4 regions of the Arthrobacter sp. HMSC08H08 genome follow, and region 4 is predicted to be linked to each of the others. Evidence: riboswitches for the same ligand, from Rfam matches in the RefSeq annotation. Region 4 holds a riboswitch; each other region holds the start of a gene.
The links. Region 4 has a riboswitch for S-adenosylmethionine ahead of HMPREF3175_RS07305 (LLM class flavin-dependent oxidoreductase). Riboswitches for the same ligand answer to the same signal wherever they lie in the genome.
Positions count from the first base shown of each region.

Region 1: linked by a shared signal. The riboswitch ahead of HMPREF3175_RS03440 (O-acetylhomoserine aminocarboxypropyltransferase/cysteine synthase family protein) and the one ahead of HMPREF3175_RS07305 (LLM class flavin-dependent oxidoreductase) in region 4 are both predicted to bind S-adenosylmethionine.
Region 2: linked by a shared signal. The riboswitch ahead of HMPREF3175_RS06210 (flavin reductase family protein) and the one ahead of HMPREF3175_RS07305 (LLM class flavin-dependent oxidoreductase) in region 4 are both predicted to bind S-adenosylmethionine.
Region 3: linked by a shared signal. The riboswitch ahead of HMPREF3175_RS10155 (acyl-CoA dehydrogenase family protein) and the one ahead of HMPREF3175_RS07305 (LLM class flavin-dependent oxidoreductase) in region 4 are both predicted to bind S-adenosylmethionine.

Region 1 covers NZ_KV789382.1:44,826-50,700, reverse strand. Annotated here, with positions in the region: gene HMPREF3175_RS03450 (alpha/beta hydrolase) at 1-147, opposite strand, end outside; gene HMPREF3175_RS03445 (homoserine O-acetyltransferase MetX) at 160-1,356, opposite strand; gene HMPREF3175_RS03440 (O-acetylhomoserine aminocarboxypropyltransferase/cysteine synthase family protein) at 1,422-2,753, opposite strand; SAM riboswitch class IV at 2,842-2,957, opposite strand; gene HMPREF3175_RS03435 (VOC family protein) at 3,093-3,734, shown strand; gene HMPREF3175_RS03430 (CPBP family intramembrane glutamic endopeptidase) at 3,777-4,604, opposite strand; gene HMPREF3175_RS03425 (phosphotransferase family protein) at 4,635-5,543, shown strand; gene HMPREF3175_RS03420 (hypothetical protein) at 5,598-5,789, opposite strand.
Region 2 covers NZ_KV789394.1:82,738-88,612, reverse strand. Annotated here, with positions in the region: gene HMPREF3175_RS06235 (acyltransferase family protein) at 1-541, shown strand, start outside; gene rpsF (30S ribosomal protein S6) at 794-1,093, shown strand; gene HMPREF3175_RS06225 (single-stranded DNA-binding protein) at 1,147-1,746, shown strand; gene rpsR (30S ribosomal protein S18) at 1,817-2,056, shown strand; gene rplI (50S ribosomal protein L9) at 2,080-2,541, shown strand; SAM riboswitch class IV at 2,739-2,852, shown strand; gene HMPREF3175_RS06210 (flavin reductase family protein) at 2,893-3,417, shown strand; gene HMPREF3175_RS06205 (PepSY domain-containing protein) at 3,536-4,168, shown strand; gene dnaB (replicative DNA helicase) at 4,661-5,875, shown strand, end outside.
Region 3 covers NZ_KV789394.1:2,803-8,677, forward strand. Annotated here, with positions in the region: gene HMPREF3175_RS05860 (SDR family NAD(P)-dependent oxidoreductase) at 42-971, opposite strand; gene HMPREF3175_RS05865 (MarR family winged helix-turn-helix transcriptional regulator) at 1,184-1,711, shown strand; SAM riboswitch class I at 1,884-1,970, shown strand; gene HMPREF3175_RS10155 (acyl-CoA dehydrogenase family protein) at 1,980-3,482, shown strand; gene HMPREF3175_RS05875 (LLM class flavin-dependent oxidoreductase) at 3,472-4,905, shown strand; gene HMPREF3175_RS05880 (CynX/NimT family MFS transporter) at 5,062-5,875, shown strand, end outside.
Region 4 covers NZ_KV789399.1:28,902-34,776, reverse strand. Annotated here, with positions in the region: gene purL (phosphoribosylformylglycinamidine synthase subunit PurL) at 1-1,050, shown strand, start outside; gene HMPREF3175_RS07305 (LLM class flavin-dependent oxidoreductase) at 1,234-2,664, opposite strand; SAM riboswitch class I at 2,695-2,808, opposite strand; gene HMPREF3175_RS07300 (hypothetical protein) at 2,814-3,086, opposite strand; SAM riboswitch class I at 3,145-3,242, shown strand; gene acs (acetate--CoA ligase) at 3,251-5,293, shown strand; gene HMPREF3175_RS07290 (amino acid permease) at 5,479-5,875, shown strand, end outside.

The DNA.
Region 1 (5,875 bases), on a different contig from region 4:
AGCGAACTGGCCCGGAAGCATGCTCGCAATAGGTAGAAGGTCGCGTTCATCCGCGCCAAAACCATGCAAGAAAGCCAAGAGCGGCGCAGACTCATTCACGCCCTCCGGCACATGTTCAACTACAAACGGTTCCCACTTTTCACTCATATAACCATCCTGTCACGCACTTGGCGGCACCGGGCCCAAAAACGCACGGAACGGCGCATCCAGCTGGTGCCCATCGGTCAGAAAACCGTCGTGGCCCACCGGGGTCGAAACCATGTGCACAGGAACATCACCCGGCAGCGCATCCGCGATCCGCTGGGACTCTTGCGGATAATACAGACGGTCCGTATCCACGGCCGCGATGAAGAACTCAACGCCCACTACCTCAGCGAGAGCCGCTTCGACTCCCCCGCGGCCCCGACCAACGTCATGGCTCATGAGCGCCTCAGTGAGGGTCAGGTAGGCGTTGGCATCGAAACGATTCACGAGCTTATGCGCCTGATGGTCCAGATACGACTCGACCGCGTAGCGGCCGCGTTCATCACGGCCAGCAGATCCCAGCGGAAGTTCGCTACCTTGCGGCGAGCGCCCAAAACGATGGTCGAGCTCGGCAGCGGAGCGGTAGGAGACGTGGGCGAGGCGGCGAGCTATGCCTAGGCCACGCTGCGGGCCGGCACCGTTGCCGTGGCTGTAATAGTCTCCGCCGTGGAATTGTGGGTCGAGCCGGATCGCCTCAGTTTGGATCTGCGCGAACGCGATCTGTTCGGCCGATGATTCAGCGGTCGCGGCGATCACTGCGCATTTGGTGACGTGTTGCGGATAGCTCACGGCCCATTCGAGCGCACGTGCCCCGCCCATCGAGCCGCCAACAACGGCGTGCCACGCCTCAATGTTGAGTGCGTGCATGAGGCGCAGTTCAAGCTCGACCATGTCGCGGATCGTCACGAATGGGAAACGCGAACCATAGGGTTGCCCGTCCTCGGCCAGCGAGGCCGGGCCGATCGTGCCTGAGCACCCGCCCAAGGCTGCCGGAACCACTGCGCAATACGTGGTGGTGTCCACCGGCTTACCCGGGCCTACGACCTCGCGCCACCAACCAGGTTGCGGTGCGTCCGCATCGGTCACTGCCGCATCGTTAGCCGGCGCATCTTTAGCCGGCGTTCCGTCGGCTGCGTGGGTGTCGCCGGTCAGCGCGTGCAAAACGAGGACCGCATTACTGCGCTCAGCGTTGAGCTCGCCGAAAACCTCGTACGCGATATGGGTTTGGGGAAGGTGCCCGCCTGTCTCTAGATCCAGCGGGCCCAGCGGGAGGATCTTCACATCGCTCTCGGGAGCGTTGTGTTGTGAGTGTTCTCGTACATCCAACGTCATAACGCTGCTTTCGCTTCGTGAGTTTCTATCGCTTCCGTTGCCACATGCCAATGTCCCGGCGCTAGTTAGGCGCGGGCGGCGTGGAAGGCGTCGAAACCCTTCTGCAGGTCGGCGATGATGTCATCCACGTGTTCAAGGCCCACTGAGAGGCGTACTGTGCCTGGGCCCACGCCGGCGGCTCGCTTCTCTTCCGGAGACAGCTGGGAGTGGGTTGTGGATGATGGATGCGCCACGAGCGAGCGGACGTCACCGAGGTTGGCTACAAGCGAGTGCAGCTCGAGCGCGTCCACGAAGGCGCGGGCCGCTTCCTCGTTGTCTTCAGCTCCCTTGATCTCGAAGGAGACGATCGCGCCCACCCCTTCGGGTGCGTAGTGGCGGCCACGCTCATACCACGGGCAGGATTCCAAGCCGGCATAGATGGTCGCGGAGACGTCATCGCGCGCTTCGAGCCATTGAGCGACCTTCTGCGCGTTCTCGATGTGCCTCTCAACACGCAGAGAGAGCGTTTCGAGGCCTTGGGCGATCAGGAAGGAGTTCATTGGGGAGATCGCAGCGCCGGTGTCACGCAACAACTGCACGCGGATCTTCAGGATGTAGGAGAGGTTCGCACCCAGTGGCGAGCCAACACCCATATCGCGGCCGTAAACGATGCCGTGATAGGACTCATCCGGCTGGTTGAAACCCGGGAAACGCTCCGGGTGTTGGGTGTAGTCGAAGTTTCCTGAGTCAATAATGACCCCGCCCATCGCGGTTCCGTGGCCGCACAGGTACTTGGTTGCGGAGTGAACCACGACGTCGGCGCCCCATTCGATCGGGCGCAGCGAGTACGGGGTTGCCAGCGTGTTGTCAATGATGAGCGGTACGCCTGCCTCATCGTGTGCAATCGCGGCGATGTTTTCGATGTCGAACACGTCTTGGCGCGGGTTACCGATGGTCTCGCCGAAGAAGGCCTTGGTGTTCGGCTTGATTGCCCCGCGCCATGCATCCAGGTCGTCTGGATCTTCCACGAACGTGACCTCGACACCGAGCTTAGGCAGAGTGTGCTTGAAGAGGTTCTGCGTCCCGCCATAGAGGGATGGCGATGCGACGATGTGATCGCCGGCTTCCGCAACATTGAGGATCGCATAGCTCGTAGCCGCCATTCCGGAGGCGACGAACAGCGCACCGACGCCGCCTTCGAGGCTTGCCATGCGGTTCTCGATGACTTCGGTGGTCGGGTTACCTAAGCGCGTATAGATAGGCCCCAGCTCGCTCAGCGCAAAGCGGTTGGCAGCAGCCTCGGTGTCAGGGAAAACATACGCGTTGGTCAGGTGGATCGGTAACGCTTGCGAACCCGTGGTCGGGTCTGGAGTCTGGCCGGCGTGGATCTGACGAGTTTCGAACTTTTGTTGCGACATATACAGTGCACCCCTTGATTCATAGGAGGGGCTTGCCCGCATACACCGGTTGATTTGACGTAACGTCCGCCCGGATACGGGCGGGCAGAGCCCGCGCTTGCCACAGCGGCATTCCCGTGTGACCAGGTCCTCACCCGGGGCACCCCGCCGCGGACGGAGGGTTGCCGGCCAGCAAACCGGGGTTTTGCACTGGCACTCATGACCTTGGCAATTAGCCTACAACACGCCAACCCACTGGCACCACATAACGCCCACCACACCCGGTTTGATCCACAGGCCGGACTTCAACTTAGGTAAACCTAAGTAGAGATGTGGCTCACACAGTGTCAGATTTAACCCATGAAGCTCGATCACGTTTCTTACGCTTGCGGGCCAGAAGGCCTCATCACCACCGCAGACCGTATCGCCGATCAGCTCGGGCTCCGGTACGTCAAAGGAGGCGTGCACCCACGCTTCGGAACACGCAACGTGTTCTTCCCCCTCCACAACCACCAGTACCTCGAAGTCGTTGAGGTACTAGACCACCCGGCCACTCTCCAGCAGCCGTTCAGGAAGGCAGTACGCGCCCGAAGCGAGATGGGTGGCGGATGGATGGGCTGGGTCGTCTCAGTAGAGGACCTCACACCTATCGAGGAGCGCCTGCAACGCGGCGCGGTCCCCGGTTCGCGTAAGTTCCCCGACGGGCGAGAGCTCACGTGGCGCCAGATCGGCATCAACGGGCTCATCGCAGACCCTCAGCTTCCCTACTTCCTCCGCTGGGACGAGAGCTTCGAGGACCTGCACCCATCCCGGGCTGAAGAGCCACACGGTGAAATCGTGGAACTCACGATCTCCGGTAACCGCGAACGCATCGACGAATGGCTCGGCCACCCAGGTGAAGACTTCAAGGGCGAGGTCACATTCAACTTCACCTCCCCCTCCGGGATGCCGGGCCTGCAGTCAGTCACGTTGAAGACCCCGAAGGGCCTCGTAACCCTCTAACAGCGTTGGCCCGGCGGGAGCTGACAGGGCCGACGGCGCGGGCTAGCTACCGTACCCGAACCATGCCGCGAGCAGCGGGTAGCCCACAAACGCGACCGCATCGAGTAAGAAGTGCGCCCAGATGAGCGGCATGATGCGGCGTTTGTGCAGGTAGTAGAGCCCAAAGATCACGCCCATCGCTACGTTGCCGATGAACGGCCCGATGCCTTGGTAGAGGTGGTAGGAGCCACGCACTACGGCGCAGAAGATGATGATCGCGGCGGGCGTCCATTTCAGTGTTGCGAGCCGCTCATGCAGGTAGGCGAGCACCACGATCTCTTCAAGCAGCCCGTTCTTGAGTGCGGCCAACAGCAACACGGGTACGCTCCACCACGCGTCCGGAAGGCCCGAGGTCGTGATAGCAGTCGTGACACCGAGCGCCCTGCCCGCTGCATATACCGCGAGGGTTCCTACGCCGATGAGCACGAAGAATGCGAAACCCACTGCGGCGTCGCTACCGCATCGTTGACCGTCGATGCCCCACCTACGCCAAGGCTTATTGCCCGGCCAGCGTGAAACAAGGTAGATCACGAGCGCTACCGGGGCAAGCGCAAAGAAGATGCCGGCAAGCTGATACAGCAGATCAATCCACTCACGCGTGCTAGTTGAGGTGTTGAGGGCCGCGGTCCCGGAGGAGATGGGGCCGCGCGTGATGGTGTCGAGCAAGTCGATGAGCGCATACACCCCGGATTTGCCCAAAGAGAGCGCTAGGACGATGCCGATCTCCCACCCCAGGGCCTTTCGCGAGGGCGCCCCCAGCTCGCCCAGGCCGGGCGTCTTCGCTGAGCCGTCACCGTCTGGGGTGTGTGCGTGTGGGGATTGGGCACTCATGCATCCGATTATGCTCGGTAGGCTGGATGCATGGCCAGGCAACCCACGAGCGAAGAAGTTGAACGCGCCAACGCTTTATACCCTGCCGCGGATTGGGTTTCTGGCCGGGTTGAGGAATCTGGGAAGTCGAACCTGGTTCTCATCCCGGCAGACCCGGTTCCTGAGGTTGTGTTCCGGATGGCCCGGACTCGTGAGGAGGCGCTCGCCCAAGCCCGCCGTGCCGCGTTAGCAGATGCGCTTGCCCCGCATGTTCCGTGGCTCGTCCCTGAATCCCGCTCCCCGATCGATTCCGCCGGCGGGATCATCCAACGTTTCATCCCCGGTGCCGCCCACCCGCTACACCAAGGCGACCCTGCAGCGTTGGGGCGGATTATTACCGACCTGCAGGCGGTTCCGTTGAGCGCCTACGAAGGCCTGGTTGGCGCGCCCTGGGAGGCAGAACCTCAATGGACCCAGGCCCGCGCCGATGCCGCGATCGATGCGCTTGAGCCCGATGTGCGGGCAAGTGCCGCTACCGTGTTAGCTACTCTGGGTGAGATGGAGCAAGCCATGGGATCCGCGGTGGGCCAAGGCGCCGCTCTTCGCGGTTCACTCCGGCGTGGTTTAGTGCATGGGGACTTAGCGGGCCGGAATATGCACTGGCGTGATGGCGAGCTGATCGGGATCCTCGACTGGGACAAAGCATCCTTGTGGGACCCGGCGATCAATCTGGCGCATCTATCGCTGTGGCACGGCCAAGACGTGATCGACCCGTCAGCCCCGGATGAGTTCTTCGCGGCTCGAGCCCACGTGTGGAACGGGTCATTGGCGTTGACTCGCGTGGCTGACGCCGCACTGCGCGGTGGAGTGAAAACCTGGGGCCGGCTTTTGAGGAAAACCCAGCCGCGCATCATGAGGGCCGCTCAAGCCGCACACGTATGCCGCGAGCTGCTCCAGTAATCCCCTGAGGCTCATACTGTGGGGCTCGCTATGGGGCTCATACTGTGGAGCTCGCTAGTTCGAGCGGTAGGTCCGCACGCCCGGTTTCTTTGGCGGTTCAATAGGCCAGAACGCTACAACCGCCCACCAGGATGCGATCATCAACACGACCGTGATACCGATGATGAGGCTCACGTTAGGGACAAAGAAGAGCAGATACGCGACGATCACGGCACCAAACAGTGCGCCGAAAAATTTGTTGTCCATCGTTGTCGGTGTTCACGTTCATCTCCGGAGATTACTTGCCGCATCCGGCTGAGCTGTTGAAGGCCCGCCCAGTTCTGTTAGATGAG
Region 2 (5,875 bases), on a different contig from region 4:
ATGCCCCATGTCACTTGAACCTCGTGAGCTCGGTAAAGCTGATGAGCGGTGCGTTGAACCGAATAAGGAATCCATCCAGCGGGTAATTGAGGATGAGCCTGATGTGATCATCACCAAGAACTTTGCAGGATCAACATTCCGCGGCGATGCGGCGGACGGTTACGAACGCACGTTCAAGGAACTGCAGAAGAGCGGGGCGCAGCTTGTGGTGGTTCGAGACACCCCGGTCCCGTCGCGTGATGACGATATTCCGATTCCACGCACGTGCGTTTCCGGGAGCATGGACAAGCCACACGAGTGCGATTTCAGTGTTGAACAAGGTTTGCTTGATGACCCGGCGGTAGAGGCGGCCGGGCGGCTCGATGACGTCTACTTCCTTGATATGACCGATTACTTCTGCAGCAAAGACGAATGCTCCGTGGTCGCGGGCAACACGCTGATCTACAGGGATGGAAATCACGTGACCAACACGTACCTGAGAAGCCTCGCACCCGTCCTGGAGCGCCGCCTCCCTCAACAGCTACGCGACCACAAGGACTGACTCCTCCCGCCCACGCGCGCTGCACATCGCAGTGCATGATGGCACCCACACGCACAGTGAAGAGTTATGGCTTGAGCCGTACTGCGGGTAGACTGGTGCTGTTGCCCACTTTCAAGTTTTGCTGGCAACCGCATCGTGATGCGCACTTCAGCAGGCTTGCACGCCCTGCATGGCAGGGTAGGGGCTACCGCAATAGAACCTCCTGGTACGGAAAGACCGTGCCCGCTTTATGTCCAAAGGAGGTGGGTTCACTTGCGTAACTACGAACTGATGCTGCTGGTTGACCCCGAGGTCGACGAGCGCACCGTTGAACCGACGCTCAACAAGTTCCTCGAGGTCGTCACCAAGGACGGCGGAACCGTCGAGAACATCGACATCTGGGGCCGTCGCCGCATGGCCTACGAAATCAACAAGAAGGCTGAGGCCATCTACGCAGTGGTTAACTTCACCGCTGAGCCACAGACCGCATCCGAACTTGACCGTGTTTTGGGCCTCAACGAGTCCATCATGCGCACCAAGATCATCCGCCCAGAGGACCAGCGCATCAAGTAAGCGCGTCCTCAGCGGGCACAACCACGTTTCAACGCTTCACGCTAAGGGGAATCATGGCTGGAGAAACCATCATCACTGTGGTGGGTAACCTCACCGCTGATCCGGAACTGCGTTTCACGCCCTCCGGTGCCGCGGTAGCGAACTTCACGGTCGCTTCTACGCCGCGGATCTTCGACCGTCAGGCCAACGAGTTCAAAGACGGCGAAGCCCTCTTCATGCGCTGCAGCGTATGGCGTGAACACGCCGAAAACGTGGCGGAATCACTGACCAAGGGCATGCGCGTCATCGCCCAGGGTCGTCTCCGTGCCCGCAGCTATGACGATCAGAACGGCAACCGCCGTACCGCATGGGAACTGGACGTCGACGAAGTCGGCCCAGCCCTGCGCTACGCAACCGCACAAGTCACCCGCAACCAGCGAGGCGGCGGGGGTAACCAAGGCGGTTTCGGCGGCAACCAGGGCGGCTTCGGTGGAAACACCGGCGGCGGCTTTGGTGGCGGCAACCAAGGCGGAGGCTTCGGCGGCCAGCAGAACCAGGGCGGCGGCGGAGACTGGGGTGCGCCTCAGCAATCTCCAGCTAACGACCCGTGGGGTAACTCTGGCGGCTCAAGCGACTGGGGCGCAAACCCCGGCCAGTCCGCACCACCGTTCTAAATCGTTTTCAAACCAATACCCATCCCGCAGCTGACACTGCGGGCTCCAAAACAAACTAAGGAGCTCCACGATGGCTAAGCCTGAAATTCGCAAGCCTAAGCCTAAGGCCAACCCGCTCAAGGCCGCCGACATCGACTACATTGACTACAAAGATGTCGCCCTTCTTCGCAAGTTCATCTCCGACCGCGGCAAGATCCGCGCTCGTCGTGTAACTGGCGTTACCGTGCAGGAGCAGCGCAAGATCGCTCAGGCGATCAAGAATGCGCGCGAAGTTGCCCTGCTTCCATACTCCGGCGCTGGCCGCGGCTAAGCAAGAAGGAGGAGAGAAGAAACATGGCAAAGCTTATTCTCACGCATGAGGTAACCGGCCTGGGTGCTGCGGGCGACATCGTCGAAGTACGCGACGGCTACGCACGCAACTACCTGCTGCCACGCGGCTACGCGATCACCTGGACCAAGGGTGGCGAGAAGGACATCGAGTCCATCAAGGCTGCTCGCGAGGCCCACCGCATCGCGAACCTCGAAGAAGCACAGAAGATCGCAGACGGCCTCAAGGACGCTGAGATCCGCATCGAGGTTAAAGCTGGTGACACCGGCCGCCTGTTCGGTACCGTCAAGCAGGCCGACGTTGCAGCAGCAATCGAGGCTGCCGGCCTGGGCAAGGTCGACAAGCGCACCATCGAGATCGCACAGCAGGTCAAGACCACTGGCCACTACAAAGCCACCGTCCGCCTGCACGAAGACGTTCTCGCGAACACCACGCTGCACGTTGTTGCAGCACCAAAGGGCAAGTAACACTCAAGCACTCAGCGCGCGGAACCATAATGTGAACCGCGTGTCAGCTCACGTGTGAAACAGTCTGAGACGCGCCCCGCGAGGGGCGTGAACGAACGCCGCACCCGAGAAAGGGTGCGGCGTTCGTCTCATTAAATGAACTACATGACACATTCAGTTGCACGGCGTGCGCTGAACTGTTTATCGTTTAACACACGAATCATGAGTACGGATTTTTAGGCCCTGGCTAATCCGTCGGCAACCCTCTCGCGTAGGTGGGGTGCCCCAGGTGACGATTCGGCCGTCGGGAATGCCGGCGGCAAGCTGCGCCGGCCATTGTGGACGGCCGATACTTGCGAAGGATGAATCGCTATGTCCCTGACCCACACCATCGACCAGGCAACCCTGCGTTCGGCATTCGACCGTTTCCCTGTAGGCGTGGCAGCTCTCTGCTCCCGCGTGGGAGGCCACCACGAAGGCATGGTCTCCTCGAGCTTTGCGGTCGGCATCTCATATGAGCCAGCGCTCGTATCCTTCTCAGTTCGCAACGAATCCCGCACATGGCAGCGCCTCAAGCACGGCTATCGGCTCGGCGTCTCGATTCTGGCCGATGAACACCGCGAGGTCTGCTATCAGCTCGCCTCCCGCGACGCATCCAAGCGTTTCAGCGGCCTCGACGTCACGTTAGCTGACTCCGGTGCTTTGTTCCTGGACCGCGCCGCCCTGTGGCTTGAGACCTCGATCTATGACACGGTCCCGGCAGGCGACCACACCATCGTGCTGTTGAAGGTCCACGCTGTATCTCACGGCGAGGAACACGGAGAGCCGATCGTGCTGCACGGCAAGACGTTCCGCGACCTTGCGCAGCTTCCAGACCGCGCACTCGTAACCGCCTAAAGCCTGCTGTTTGGAAGGCGCTGATCATAGGACAAACGCGGGCAGTTAATCTAGGTTGGCTTAGAGCTGAGCAAAAAAAGCAGTGCTATCTGAGTCCCGATCTGCGTATATTGAGGCCATGGAGAAGAAACATGTAGCCCTCACGTCCGTAGCAACCCTCGCGCTGGTTCTTGCCGCTTGCGGTGCTCCAACGGAGGACAAAACCTCCGAACCCACCCAGGACGCCCAGCAGACCCAAACTCAGCAGACTGAGACTCAGCAGGCGCAGAACACTGACGCCGATGACGCTGATGGTAAGGACTCTGCAGACAACAACGCGCAAGCCCCAACCAAGGGTGGTAGCCAACAGAACGCTCTCAAGGCGATCGAGACCGCTGAAAAGGAAGTTGGCGGCAAGGCCGTTGACCTCGACTGGGATGACGATAAGAGCGGCTGGAGCGTAGATGTTGTCAAGGGCAATAAGAGTCACGAGCTCGAGGTAGCCGCTGACGGATCCAAGGTCACCAACCAGGATGAAGTCGAAGACGTAGACAGCGATGACCGCCGCGAATATGACGCGATCAAGGTAGAAATCGCTAAGGCGATCGAGACCGCGCTCAAGGACACCCCAGGCACCCTCGATGACGTCAGCGTTGACGAGGAGCAAGGCCAGATCATGTGGGAAGTTGATATCTACCCAGAGGGTGGCGGCGCCGACGTGACGGTCTATGTGGACGTCAAGAGCGGACAGGTCCTCAAGAAGGACAAATAAGCACGCAAAAGCATAAGCAATAGTGCAAGGTAGTTTGTGGGGCGGGCCCTTTCGGGCTCGCCCCATGTGCATGTAGCCCCATTTGTGGGGGCGGTCAACCTTCCGCGAGGGTGAGTTGGCGAACCTTCAACCTCTACTCGGGCGAGTCTGTGGGTAACTAGCCCAAACCTGTGGATAACTTAGCGTTTCAGGCATGTATCGCGTGGATATCCCTCTTGTCAACATGACACGTGTGCTTGAAGGTTGGGGAAAAGTTTTTAGAGCATCTTCATAATCCACAAGAAAAAACCGCGGAATCTCGCGGGATACAGCTAATTTTAAGCAAAATCACAGCGATGTTTTCCCCAGGTTATCCACAGAAGTAGTGGATATCCACCGGTGTGTTCCACAATAGTCCACACACTATCGACAGGGGCTGTGGATAACTCGGGTTGTGTTGTGTCTATTTCGCCCTACACTGAGCCTGAGGACAGTACAGGTTGAAGGAGCACAGTGGATCAGTACAGCGACGCCGACTACAGCGATGCAGGCGCATCATCCTCGGGTGCGTCCTCACTTGCTGAGCGCGTCCCGCCTCAGGATGTAGCGGCTGAACAGTCGGTTTTGGGTGGCATGTTGCTCTCCCAGGACGCGATCGCCGACTGTGTAGAGATTCTGCGCTCATCGGATTTCTATAAGCCCGCGCACTCGATCATTTTTGACGCGATCACCGATCTCTACGGCCGTGGGGAACCGGCTGATGCGGTGACCGTCTCGAGCCACCTGACCAAGAGCGGTGAGCTCAACCGTGCCGGTGGCGCGGCCTATCTGCACGAGCTGATCCAATCCGTTCCGACGGCCGCGAACGCGAGCTTCTACGCCGAGATCGTGAGGGAGCGCGCCATCCTGCGCCGCCTCGTCTACGCGGGCGATCGCATCACGCAGATGGCCTTCGCAGCCGACGGTGAGGTCGACGCGATCGTCAACGACGCCCAGTCCGAGGTCATGCAGGTTGCTGAACGGCGCGCCGCGGAAGACTACGTGCTGCTCTCAGAGATCATGGAGTCCACGGTCGATGAGATCGAGGCCGCAGGGCAGATGACCGGCGACGAAATCACCGGTGTGCCTTCGGGCTTCTATGAGCTTGACGAACTGACGCAGGGGTTCCAGGGTGGCCAGATGATCGTGGTCGCGGCCCGCCCCGCAGTCGGTAAATCGACCTTCGCGCTGGATATCGCCCGCTCCGCGGCGATCAAAAACGGCATGACCACCGTGTTCTTCTCGCTAGAAATGGGCCGCACCGAGATCGCGATGCGCATGCTCTCAGCTGAGACCGCCGTCGGGCTTCAAAACCTGCGTAAAGGTGACTTGCGCGACGAGGACTGGACCAAGATCGCCCGCACCCTCCCGCAACTGAATAACGCGCCGTTCTTCATCGACGATTCACCGAACATGACGCTCATGGAGATCCGCGCGAAATGCCGCCGCCTCAAGCAGCAACACAACCTCAAGCTCGTGGTGCTGGACTACCTGCAGCTCATGTCATCAGGTAAACGCGTTGAATCGCGCCAACAAGAGGTCGCTGAGTTCTCGCGTGCGCTCAAACTGTTGGCTAAAGAGCTCGATGTTCCGGTCATCGCGCTCTCGCAGCTCAACCGTGGCTCCGAACAGCGCACCGATAAACGCCCACAGGTCTCCGACCTGCGTGAATCCGGTTCGATTGAGCAG
Region 3 (5,875 bases), on a different contig from region 4:
CTGCGGAGCCGTGTCCTGGGTTCCGGTCATGGTGCTTGTCCTTAGTTCTTCTGTTCAGGCTCGAGCTCAGCAGGCAGCGGAGGCATCTTCTCGCCGACTTCCTGGAGGTTGCCCCTGACCAGCTCGGCGCCTTGGGTCTGCATGGTGGCGTAGTCCCAGCCGCCCTCGTGGTACTCGGTGGCCACTGGCTCTGGGTGGGACCAGACCTGCAGGCGATCGCCACCAACTCCGATGGCCTGGCCGGTGATGCCGTCGACCTCCGGGGAGGAAAGGAAAGCGATCAGGCCGGCGACGTCGTCGGCGGTTCCGAAGCCGAGGTCATGGCGGAAGAAGGACGGCATGGCCTCGCCGCGCTCGTCCGCCTCGACGGCCTTCTGGAAGTAAGGGACGGTCTTGGTCATGGCGGTGGCCGCCACTGGGATGACGGCGTTGACCATCACTCCGGCGCGCTTCATCTCCAGGGCCCACGTGCGGACCATGCCGACGATGCCCGCCTTGGCTGCGGCGTAGTTGGTCTGGCCGAAGTTGCCTCGCTGACCGGTCGGCGATCCGATGCAGACGATGCGCCCGGCCACGCCGTTCTCCTTGAAGTATGCGTAAGCGGCACGGACGCAAGTGAAGGTGCCCTTGAGGTGGACGCCGATAACGAGATCGAAGTCCTCGTCAGTCATCTTCAGCAAGGACTTATCCCGCAGGATGCCGGCGTTGTTCACCAGAATGTCTAGGCCACCGAAGGTGTCCACGGCGGTCTTGACCAGCTGGTCGGCGGCCTCGCTGGTGCCGACAGGGACCACTGCGGCGACGGCCTTGCCGCCGGCTTCGGTGATGGAGGCGACAGCGGCGTCCGCGGTCTCCTGGTTGACGTCGTTGATGACCACGGAGGCTCCCTGGCGGGCGAGCTCCTGGGCGTAGGCGAGGCCCAGGCCTGCGCCCGAGCCGGTGACGATGGCTACCTTGCCGTCGAGGGACATGGGATTCTCCTTCGGTGGTGACGTGCTAGATGTCGGTTCTGTCCTAATGTGGCGTTCACCACACAAGAACCATGACAGTACATATAATTGAGAATGTCAATTATTTTTCGAGGCTTGCATTTCGAGTACGATCCTCTGCAGGGGACAAGCCTCTATATGGGCAAGATCAGCCGGATCACTCCCTCGAGTACACGGACCAAGGAAGCAAGCACATGACGACTACAAAGGACACCTCCGGAGCCACAAATAGCCCGACTGAGGCCGCCCAGCGCTTCCCCGCCCCCTCCACAGCGCTTGCGGCCGAGCGCATGGCGGAGTTCACGTCGTCAGAGCTCGCCGGCCAGGTCCAGTTCCTGGCGGCCCGGCTGCGCAGCATCGGCCACAGCCACGCCAACCGCGTCCTGCAGGAGGAGATGGGATTGAAGGTCCGCCAGTACTCCGTGCTGGCCCTGGCCGCCGCGGACGTGAACCCGTCCCAGCGCGAACTCGGCGACTTCCTGAGCCTGGACCCAAGCCAGATAGTGAACCTGGTGGACTTCCTGGAGAAGCGGGGATGGGTCGAGCGCCAGGTGGATCCGCGTGACCGTCGTTCCCGGATCGTCATCGCCACACCGCAGGGGCAGGATGCCTACCGGAGGGCACGCGCGCTGACCATGGCCTCCGACGACGTGGTGCTCGCCGCGCTCACCTCCGACGAGCGGCAGGAACTGAGCCGGCTGCTGGAGAAAGTCGCGTTCTGAACTCTGGTCTCTGAACCCCGCCTGCTGACCCCCGCTAGACCTCACGAAGCGCCCCGCGGGGCCTGCTTAGATGCAGGCGCCGCGGGGGCGCTTCTTGTTGACGTTTTGTGACGCGCGTCGCCTGGCGGGCAGTTGACACAGCTCGAGGCCGGGCTATAGAAATGATGCTTGTAACCCATCCAGAGCGACTGAGAGACCTGGCTCGTTGACGTCGCAGCAACCGGTTTATGCACGGTGCTCCCGCCAGGAACGATGGAAAGGAATAACTGTGTCATCGTTGTCCACGCACACCCCTGTCCACCCTGCAGCTGGCGCTGAGATCGCCGCCGATGCGGAAGCCAGCACCGACGCCGGCAACGCCAGCACCGCGGTTTCCTCGGCTGACCTGAGCTTCGCTGAAGGGCTGCGTTACGTCACCACCCAAGATGCTCCGGTCACCCCGTGGGAGGCCGGCCACACGCCAAGCCTGGCAGAGCTGCGTGAGCATTTCGGGCCGATCTTTGACCGCATCGCGAGTGGGGCTTCTGAGCGGGAGGCGCATCGTGTTCTGCCGTTCGTTGAGATCGCAGAACTCAACCGGGCCGGATTCACCGTGCTTCGCGTTCCTACCGAGTACGGCGGCCCGGGCGTGAGCTTCACCGACTGGGTGCAGCTGCTGATCGATCTGGCGGCGGCTGACCCGAACATCGCGCATCAATACCGTTCCCACGCGGGTTTCGTGGAGACGCTGCGGTACCAGGATGAGCAGACCCGCCAGTATTGGTATGCGAAGGTTCTTGCCGGCGATGTTGTGGGTAACGCGTCCACGGAGATCGGCGGGAATGCGTTGAATACGCTCAACACCACGTTGGCTGTGCAGGCGGACGGCACTGGGGTGCTCAATGGCGCTAAGTACTACTGCACTGGCACCGCGTACGCGACGCATACCCGGGTTTCGGCCACGCTGCTTGATGCGGACGGCACGCCGACCGAGGGTCGACAGTTCGCTGTCGTTTCCACGCGCGCCCCGGGTGTTGAGCTTGAGGACGACTGGAATGGTTTCGGACAGAGCCTCACCGGTACCGGAACCACGCGTTTCACCGATGTGAAGGTTGCGCCCGAGCACATTTTGAACCGCGTGCCTGGCAGCGCTGAGGCGCAGTTTGAGGCGCCGCTGTTCCAGCTTGTCTTGCTCGCTGTATTGGCCGGTATTGCTCGCAACGTTGTGGACGATGCGGCGGCTGGCGTGCGGCGGCGGACCCGCTCCTTCAATACCGGCTTAGGTGTTCCGCACTCTGAGGACCCGCAGATTCTGGGGGTTGTGGGCCGGCTTTCGGCGCAGGCTTTCGTAGTGGAGTCGGCGGTGGTTGAGGCTGCGCGGCGGCTTGAAGCCGCCGAGGGCGTGCTTTCGCTCGAAGGCGAGGACGCTGGCACCGGCGATGGCAACGGTGACGCCGATACTGGCGCCGCCGCTACTGGCAACACTGACGCTGGCACCGGCGCCGCTACTGACACAGCGCAGCGTCTGCTGACTGAAGCGGAGCTTGCTGTTGAGCGCGCGCACGTGACTGTGCCCGGCATCGTGACCAGTATTTGCTCTGACCTGTTCCTCACGGGTGGCGCATCGAACACGTCGCGGGAGAAGAACCTGGACCGGCACTGGCGCAATGCGCAGACGGTCGCGACGCATAACCCGATTGTGTTCCGTGAGCGGATCATCGGCGACTACCTGGTCAACGGCACCGTCCCGGAGGGTCTCAACGCGATCGGTGAGGTGCGCCGTGCTTCTTAACGCGTTTGAGATGGCCACGCCGGTGCATCAGTCCCCTGGTTTGTGGCGGCATCCGGAATCCCGGGCAGCGGATTTTGACCAGTTGAGCTACTGGACCGGCCTGGCGCAAACCTTGGACAAAGGCGGTTTCACGGCCCTCTTCCTGGCCGATGTGCTGGGGACCTATGACGTGTACGGCGGCAGCGACGCGGTCTCGCATGAGCGCGGCGTTCAAGTTCCGTTGCTGGATCCTTTCGCTGCGGTGTCTGCGATGGCTGCGGTCACCCGTAGGCTCGGTTTCGGGTTGACGGCGTCGTGCACGTATGAGGACCCGTTCCTCTTGGCGCGCCGGTTCGCGAGCCTGGATCACCTCACGGGTGGCCGGGTTGGCTGGAACATTGTGACGTCGTATCAGGATTCCGCGGCCCGCAACCTCGGTTTGGAGCGGCAACTGCCCCACGATGAGCGTTATGACCGCGCGGACGAGTACATGGACGTCATGTACAAGCTGTTCGAGGGCAGTTTCGCTCCGGGTTCGGTGCTCAAGGACGCCGATGCGGGTGTTTTCGTGGACCCGGCGGGTGTCCGGAAGGCTGAGCACAAGGGCGAGTATTTCTCTGTCGATGGGGCGTCACTGACGCATCCGGGACCGCAACGCACCCCGTTCTTGTTCCAGGCGGGCGCCTCGGCACGGGGCTTGCGTTTTGGAGCCGAGAACGCTGAGGCCGTGTTCATGATCGGTTCTGAGCCGAGCGTTGTGCGCGGCTATATTGAGCGCTTGCACGAGGCGCTTGAGGTCGCGGGCCGGCCCGCCGATGCGGTGCGCACCTTCGCGATGGTCACCGTCGTGACGGGCGCGGACGACGAGGAGGCGCAGCGCCGCTTCGAGTCCTATCAGCAGTACGTGGACGTCGAGGGGGCTCTGGCACTGTTCGCGGGCTGGACCGGCGTTGACTTGGCCGGCCTGGATCCCGATGCACCGCTGGCCGAGGTTGAGACGGACGCGAATCAGTCCGCACTGCGCTCGGTCACCTCCGGCGACACGTCGCGGGAGTGGACCGTGCGGGACATTGCCGCGTTCGTGACGTTGGGTGGCCGTGGCCCCGTGATTGTGGGTGGCCCCGAGAGCGTTGCAGATCAGTTGGAGGCGTGGCAGGCGGCTTCCGGCGTGGATGGCTTCAATGTGTGTAGTGGTGTGCGGCCGGCTGATCTTGAACGTTTCGTTGAATACGTGAGCCCCGTGCTGAGGCGCCGCGGCCTGCTGGCCGAGCCGGGCCTGTTGGCTGATGCCGGCGCTGAAGGCGCCGACGCCGATACCACCGACGATGCGGCGGCAACTGATGCCGTGACGTTGCGTGCCGCGGTGACGGGGCAGGATTGGTTGCCTGAAACACATCGTGGTTCCCGCTTCCGCACTGGCGCTTTGGTGGAAGCTGGCAGCTAAGGGCTTCCCTACCGGCCGCGCATAGCCGGCGGGCGGGTTCCGTGGGATGCCCCACGGAGCCTGCTGCCGCATCGTAATTCTGCAGCCGCGGATTGTGATGACGTGTTGTGACGGTTGCCGGCTTGCGCGGCGCGGAAAGGGCGATAACGTTACGGAATGAGCAACTCGATGCGGGATAGTGCTGCTGGTGAGACTCAGGCCCCTGAGACACCGGGCGTTGCGGCGAGGGCTGTGAGCCCGGCTTTGGCGATCGCAGGTATCTTGTTGATCGCCACGAATCTGCGGATGCCGATGACGAGCGCGAGCCCGCTGTTGCCCCGCATTAAGGAAGACGTGGGGCTTTCGGCGGCGTCGGCGTCGTTTTTGATTTCGTTGCCGCTGCTGTGTTTTGCGGTGTTTTCGCCGATCGTGCCGCGGATCGCGGCGCGTATCGGGTTGGCGCACTCTTTGTTCGGCGCTTTGATTGCGGTCAACGTGGGGATCGTTTTGCGTTCCTGGGTTGGCTCGTTCGGTTTGTGGACCGGCACCGTGTTGATTGGTGTTGGGATCGCGATCATGAACGTGTTGTTGCCGGCGTTGATTAAGCGTGATTTCCCGGATCATGCGGGCACATTGACGGGTGTGTATTCGGCGTTTCAGTCGCTCATGGCCGCGCTTGCGGCGGCGGTCGCTGTCCCGATCGCTGGGTTGCCGGGTTGGGGTTGGCAGGGCGCTCTCGGTTTGACGTTGGGCGCCGGTTTGATTGGTATGGCGGTGTTCGCTCCGCAGGTTCGTGCCGACCATGTGATGCGGCGAACAAAGATCCTGGACCGCCAAGCAGCTGACGCCGCGGCCGCTGGCGAAATGTCCGGCGCTGAAGCCCCCGATGCGGTGGCCTCCCCCGCTACCCCGGCGTCCGCATCGTCCCCCGCCCCTGCACCTGCGTCCGAGACAGCGCCGCCGGCGCGTCCGCGGAGTTTGTTGCGTTCCC
Region 4 (5,875 bases):
CTGCCGGAGCAGGGCGAGGACCTCAAGCAGGCGATGCTGGAGCTCATGGCGCGGCCTAACCTGTGCGATAAGACGTGGGTCACCCAACAGTTCGATTCCAACGTTGGAGGCAACACAGCGTTGGCTTCCCCTGACGACGCCGGCGTGATCCGCGTTGATGAAAACACCGGCATGGGTGTCGGTTTCGCGACGGATGCGAACGGCCGTTACGCCTACCTCGACCCCTACGCTGGCGCTCAGCTGGCTTTGGCCGAGGCGTACCGCAACGTCGCGACCTCCGGCGCTACCCCGATGGCTGTGACTGACTGCTTGAACTTCGGTTCCCCTGAGGACCCGAATGTGATGTGGCAGCTGGTCCAGGCGATCGAGGGGCTTTCGGATGCCTGCCTTGCACTCCAGGTTCCGGTGACCGGCGGTAACGTTTCGCTCTACAACCAGACCGGCGAGACCCCGATCCACCCGACCCCGGTTGTGGGCGTGATGGGTCGCTTCGATGACGTCACCGCGCGCACGGTTTCGGGTTGGCGTGAAGAGCACGACGGCAACGCGGTCTACTTGCTTGGTGTGACCCGCGATGAGCTGGATGGCTCCGAGCTCGCCGCGATGCGTGACCACCTCGGCGGTATCCCGCCGAAGGTCGACCTCGATGCGGAACGCACCCTGGGCCAGCTTCTGGTCTCTGGTTCCCGCGACGGCATGTTCGATGCCGCCCACGACCTCTCCGAAGGCGGCCTCGCAGCCGGGCTGGTCGAGATGTCGATGCGCTACGGCGTCGGTGTGCGCGTGAACCTGGATGAGCTCAAACAGCGTGACGGCATTGACGCTTTCACCGCTCTGTTCTCAGAATCGCAGGCCCGCGCGCTGGTGTGCCTGCCGCGTTCCGAGGAGGAACGTTTCACCGCGATGGCCGCGGCACGCGGCTTCGCCCACGTCCGCCTGGGTGTCGTGGACGCTTCCTCGCACGCGATCGAAGTTCAAGGCGAGTTCTGTGCAACCCTCGACGAAATCCGCGAAGGCTGGGGCACAACCATGCAACGCCACTTCGGCTAACGCCTGTTGCTAGCGGTGTGCCGTACGGCTACAGCACACCGCTAGCAGGCACCTTCGATAACAAGAGATGGCTGTGGGCGCCAGGTTCATCCTGGCGCCCACAGCCATGTCGTATTCGCGGCCGTGAAATGTACGGCCTACCCTGGCTGGCGGGCGCTGTCTCCTGCCCGCCAGCGTGGCAACCTAGCGGCGGACAGCCGCGCCCGGATGGTTTTCCGGCAACCGGTCGCCGCGACCAAACAGTGCGTGGCGCAAGGAGGAACCCGTCTGGTCTTCCACTGGGCGGTCGGCATCCCACGCAACCGTGGCGTCGGCGGCTTCCTCAGCGCTCGGGTACACGCCGAGCGCTTCGAGTTCTGGAATCACGTAGTCCACGACGTCACGGAACGTGCCAGGCTTGACCGCGTAGGCGACGTTGAAGCCATCCACCCCGGTGTCACGCACCCATTCGTGGAACTGTTCGGCGACTTCGCGGCCGGTACCCACGGCAACCGGACCGAAACCACCCACGCCGATGTAGCGCGCCAACTGGCCCACGTTCCACGGCTTATCAGAATCACCTGAAGCCGCCTGGAACATGTTCACCGCGGACTGGATCGCGTTGGACTCCACGTCTTCACCGATCACCGCATCCAGCGGGTATTCGGACAAGTCGATGCCCGTCCAGCCTGCGAGCAACGCCAACGCGCCCTGCTCATCGGCATAAGACTGGTATTCGCGGAACTTCTCCCACGCTTCCTCGTTCGTCTTACCCACAACCGGGGTGATCATCGCGAAAATCTTGACGTCATCAGCGTTACGGCCCGCCGCCACGGTTGCTTCACGAATCTTCTTCACGGTCTTCGCGAGGCCTTCCTTGGTTGCCTGCGAAACGAACACAGCCTCAGCGTGCTTCCCCGCGAAAGCCATACCGCGCGAGGACGCGCCGGCCTGGAAGATCACCGGGGTGCGTTGGCGGGAAGGCTCCGTGATCGCAATGCCTGGAACGTTGAACCACGTGCCTTCGTGTTCAATCGGGTGCACCTTAGCCGGGTCAACGAACAAGCCGGATTCGCGGTCAGCTACAACCGCGTCGTCCTCCCACGAACCCTCGAGCAGCTTATACACGACCTCGAGGTATTCATCCGCGTGATCGTAGCGTTCGTCGTGCTCCATCTGGCTGGTCTGGCCAAAGTTCTTCGCCGCGGACTCGAGGTAGCCGGTCACAACGTTCCAGCCGACTCGCCCGCCCGTGATGTGATCCAGGGTCGCCATGCGGCGCGCGAGCCCCACCGGATGCTCATACGCAGTGCCCGCAGTGACACCGAAACCGAGGTTCTTCGTCGCTGCAGCCATCCCCGCCACGATCACCGCCGGATCAGCCAACGGGATCTGCGCACCGGAACGCAACGCCGTTTCCGGGGAGTTCGCATACGCGTCATACACACCCATCACATCGGCCAAAAACAGGGCGGAGAAACGGCCCTCTTCCAGGATCCTGGCGAGCTCAACCCAGTGCGAGAGCTTGTTGTAATCCCGCGAGGTATCTTCCGGATGCTTCCACAAACCCGGGGACTGGTGGCCAATCGTGTTCATCGCGAAGGCGTTGAGAAGAATCGGTTTTTCAGACGACATGTTAACCCTTTCCCGCAGCCCTCAAACGCTGCGCCATCGTCTTCTGGCGGGAGCACCTTTCCCTCACGATTCCTGCTACGGAACCCTTCAGGATGGTTGCTGCGGCGTCAACGAGCCAGATCTCTCGGCCGCTCTGGATGGATACGGATTCAGCATAGAGGCACACCATGGGCATCACGCAAATCGCTCGTGACCGATGACAAAGAATGACGGCACGCATCGGCGGCTACACTTGCGAAAGTATTACCCCAAGCCATAACACGGGTTTCTGCAGGTGAAAGGGCTACAGCGACGTGGAACTTGCGCGGCCAGAAGTGTTCTTTACCGTCGATATCATCGCGCTGATCATCAACGGGATCATGGGTGGGGTGATCGCCCGCCGCATCGGACGCCTTTGCTTCGCCAGCCGTGTTGAGCAACATGACACACACGCTGACCCGATTTGCGTGCAACCGCATTCGTCACCCACTATGGACAGCACAACCATCCAGAGCGGCTGAGAGATCTGGCTCTACGACGCCGCAGCAACCACCCCGGGTTTTTACCGGGCATGGTGCTCACGCCAGGATCGATGGAGTGACAACGCATGACCGCAACGTCCGCACCCGCGCACCAGGCCGCCCAGGCTCAGCTCAGCAACGCAAACCTCAGCAGCGCGCAGCCTAGCGATGACGCGCTGCTTAGCGATGAAGAGCACAGCGCGTACTGGGCCAAACAGGCCGGGCAGCTCACGTGGGAGACCCCGTGGGATACGGTGCACACGCTAACCCCGCCTAACCCTGAAACTCAGGAAGGTCTGCAGCAAACCTGGTTCGCGGGAGGCACGCTCAACGCCGCTGTCAACTGCGCAGACCGCCACGTAGCGGCGGGCAACGGGGACAAAGTAGCGCTCTACTTCGAAGGTGAACCCGGCGACCGTCGCACCGTGACCTACCGCGAACTCACCGAGGAAGTCTCGCAGGCCGCCCACGCGCTCACGGAACTGGGCATCACCCGCGGCGATCGCGTCGTGATCTATCTTCCGGTGCTCGTTGAGACGATCATCATCACGCTGGCTTGCGCACGCATCGGCGCGATCCACTCGCTTGTTTTCGGCGGGTTCAGCGCAGAAGCGTTGCGTTTCCGGGTTGAAGACACCCGCGCCAAGCTGCTGGTCACCAGCGACGGCCAGTACCGCCGCGGCAAGGCCGTGCCCGTCAAGGACATCGCGGACGAGGCCGCATCCGGGGAGAACCAGCTCGAGCATGTGCTCGTGATCGACCGCACCGGCCAGCGAGACATCCCGTGGACCGAAGGCCGTGACATCTGGTGGGACCAGATTGTGCCCCGCCAGCCCCGGCAGCACACACCGGAAGCGTTCGATGCGGAAAATCCGCTGTTCATCATGTACACCTCCGGGACCACCGGGAAACCGAAGGGCCTGGTGCACACGACCGGCGGCTACCTCACCGGTGCTGTAGCGACCTATAACCAGATTTTCGCCCACCCGGACCCAGCTCAACGCGCGGGCGACGTGCATTGGTGCACTGCAGATCTCGCGTGGGTCACCGCCCACACCTACGAGATCTATGGGCCGCTCGGGGCCGGCGCGACCCAAGTCATCTATGAAGGCGTGCCGAACGCCCCGCACCCGGGCCGGCACTTCGAAGTCATCCAGCGTTATGGTGTGACCTCCTACTACACCGCGCCAACGCTCGTGCGTTCGCTCATGGGCTGGTTCCCGGAAGGGATCCCAGCCGAATACGATCTCTCCAGCATCCGCCTCGGCGGAACCGTAGGTGAAGCCGTCAACCCTGAAGCAGCACGGTGGCTACGCGAACAGATCGGCCGCGACACCTACCAGCCCGCCAACCCTGAAACCGGGGAACCCGAGCGCGGCATCAGCATGGTCGATACCTGGTGGCAGTCAGAAACTGGCTCCACCATCCTCACTCCCCTACCCGGCGCAACCACCGTCAAGCCCGGCAGCGTAGGCCGCGACATGCCAGGGGTAGCGACCGCGGTTGTCGACGACGAGGGCAACCCGACACCGGCTGGAACCCAAGGCAACATCGTGCTCACCCAGTTCCCGCCCTCGATGGCGCGCACCGTGTGGGGAAACCCTGAACGCTGGTACACCTCCTATTGGAAGGCCTACGCCACATACGGTTGGTTCAGCGCAGGCGACGGCGCGAAAGTCGATGCCGACGGCGACACCTGGATCCTCGGCCGTACCGATGACGTCATCAACATTTCAGGCCACAGGCTCTCAACCATTGAGATCGAGTCCGCGCTCGTGACCGACCCGGGTGTTGTGGAAGCCGGCGTGTGCCCGGTACCGGATGCGAAGACCGGGCACGCCGCGATCGCGTTCGTGGTCCCCGGCGATCAGTCCCTGCTCGGCGCTGACGCGAGCGAGGAGGCCGTCGCCGAGTTCGCGCAGCGGCTACGCGCCACCGTGACCAAGGAGATCGGGCCCATCGCGAAACCGGCCCGCATCATCCTCGTGCCCGACGTACCGAAAACCCGCTCCGGCAAGATCATGCGCCGCATCCTCACCCAGGCCTATACCGGTGAAACACTCGGCGACACCACGAGCCTGCGCAACGAAGAATGCATCCCGGACGTGCTCGCCGCCGCCCGCGGCTAGCTGTATCCGCAGCTAGGCCGTACCAACCGGGGAACTTACCCGCGGCTACAGCAGGAGGCCGCGCCGCAGGAGAAAATGCGTGCTTTGAGCTGATTTGAAGTCAGTTCGTCTAGGGTTAGGCGGCCAGCTCGCCCAAGCCCTATCGCGAATGTGCATTGGGTCACGCATCGTCCTAGTCTCGATGCATGCGTTCTAGCAAAGACACGGCTTCTAACAGCGGCACGGGTTCCAGCGCCGACGCTTCGCCCCGGGTTGAGAAGGCTTCCCTCGATAAAGGCCTGACCGGGCGCCACATCCAGTTCATGGCGCTGGGTTCGGCGATCGGAACCGGGCTTTTCTATGGCTCAGCGGATGCGATCAAGGCCGCCGGCCCGATCGTTCTGCTCGCCTACATCGTGGCGGGTGCCGCGGTATTCATCGTGATGCGCGCCCTGGGCGAGATGGCGGTCCGCAACCCCGTCGCTGGCGCGTTCTCTGACTACGCGACCCGCTATTTGGGCCGCTACCTGGGGTTCACGACCGGCTGGACGTACGTGTTCTGTATGCTCGTCGTCTCGATCGCGGACGTCACCGCGGTGTCCG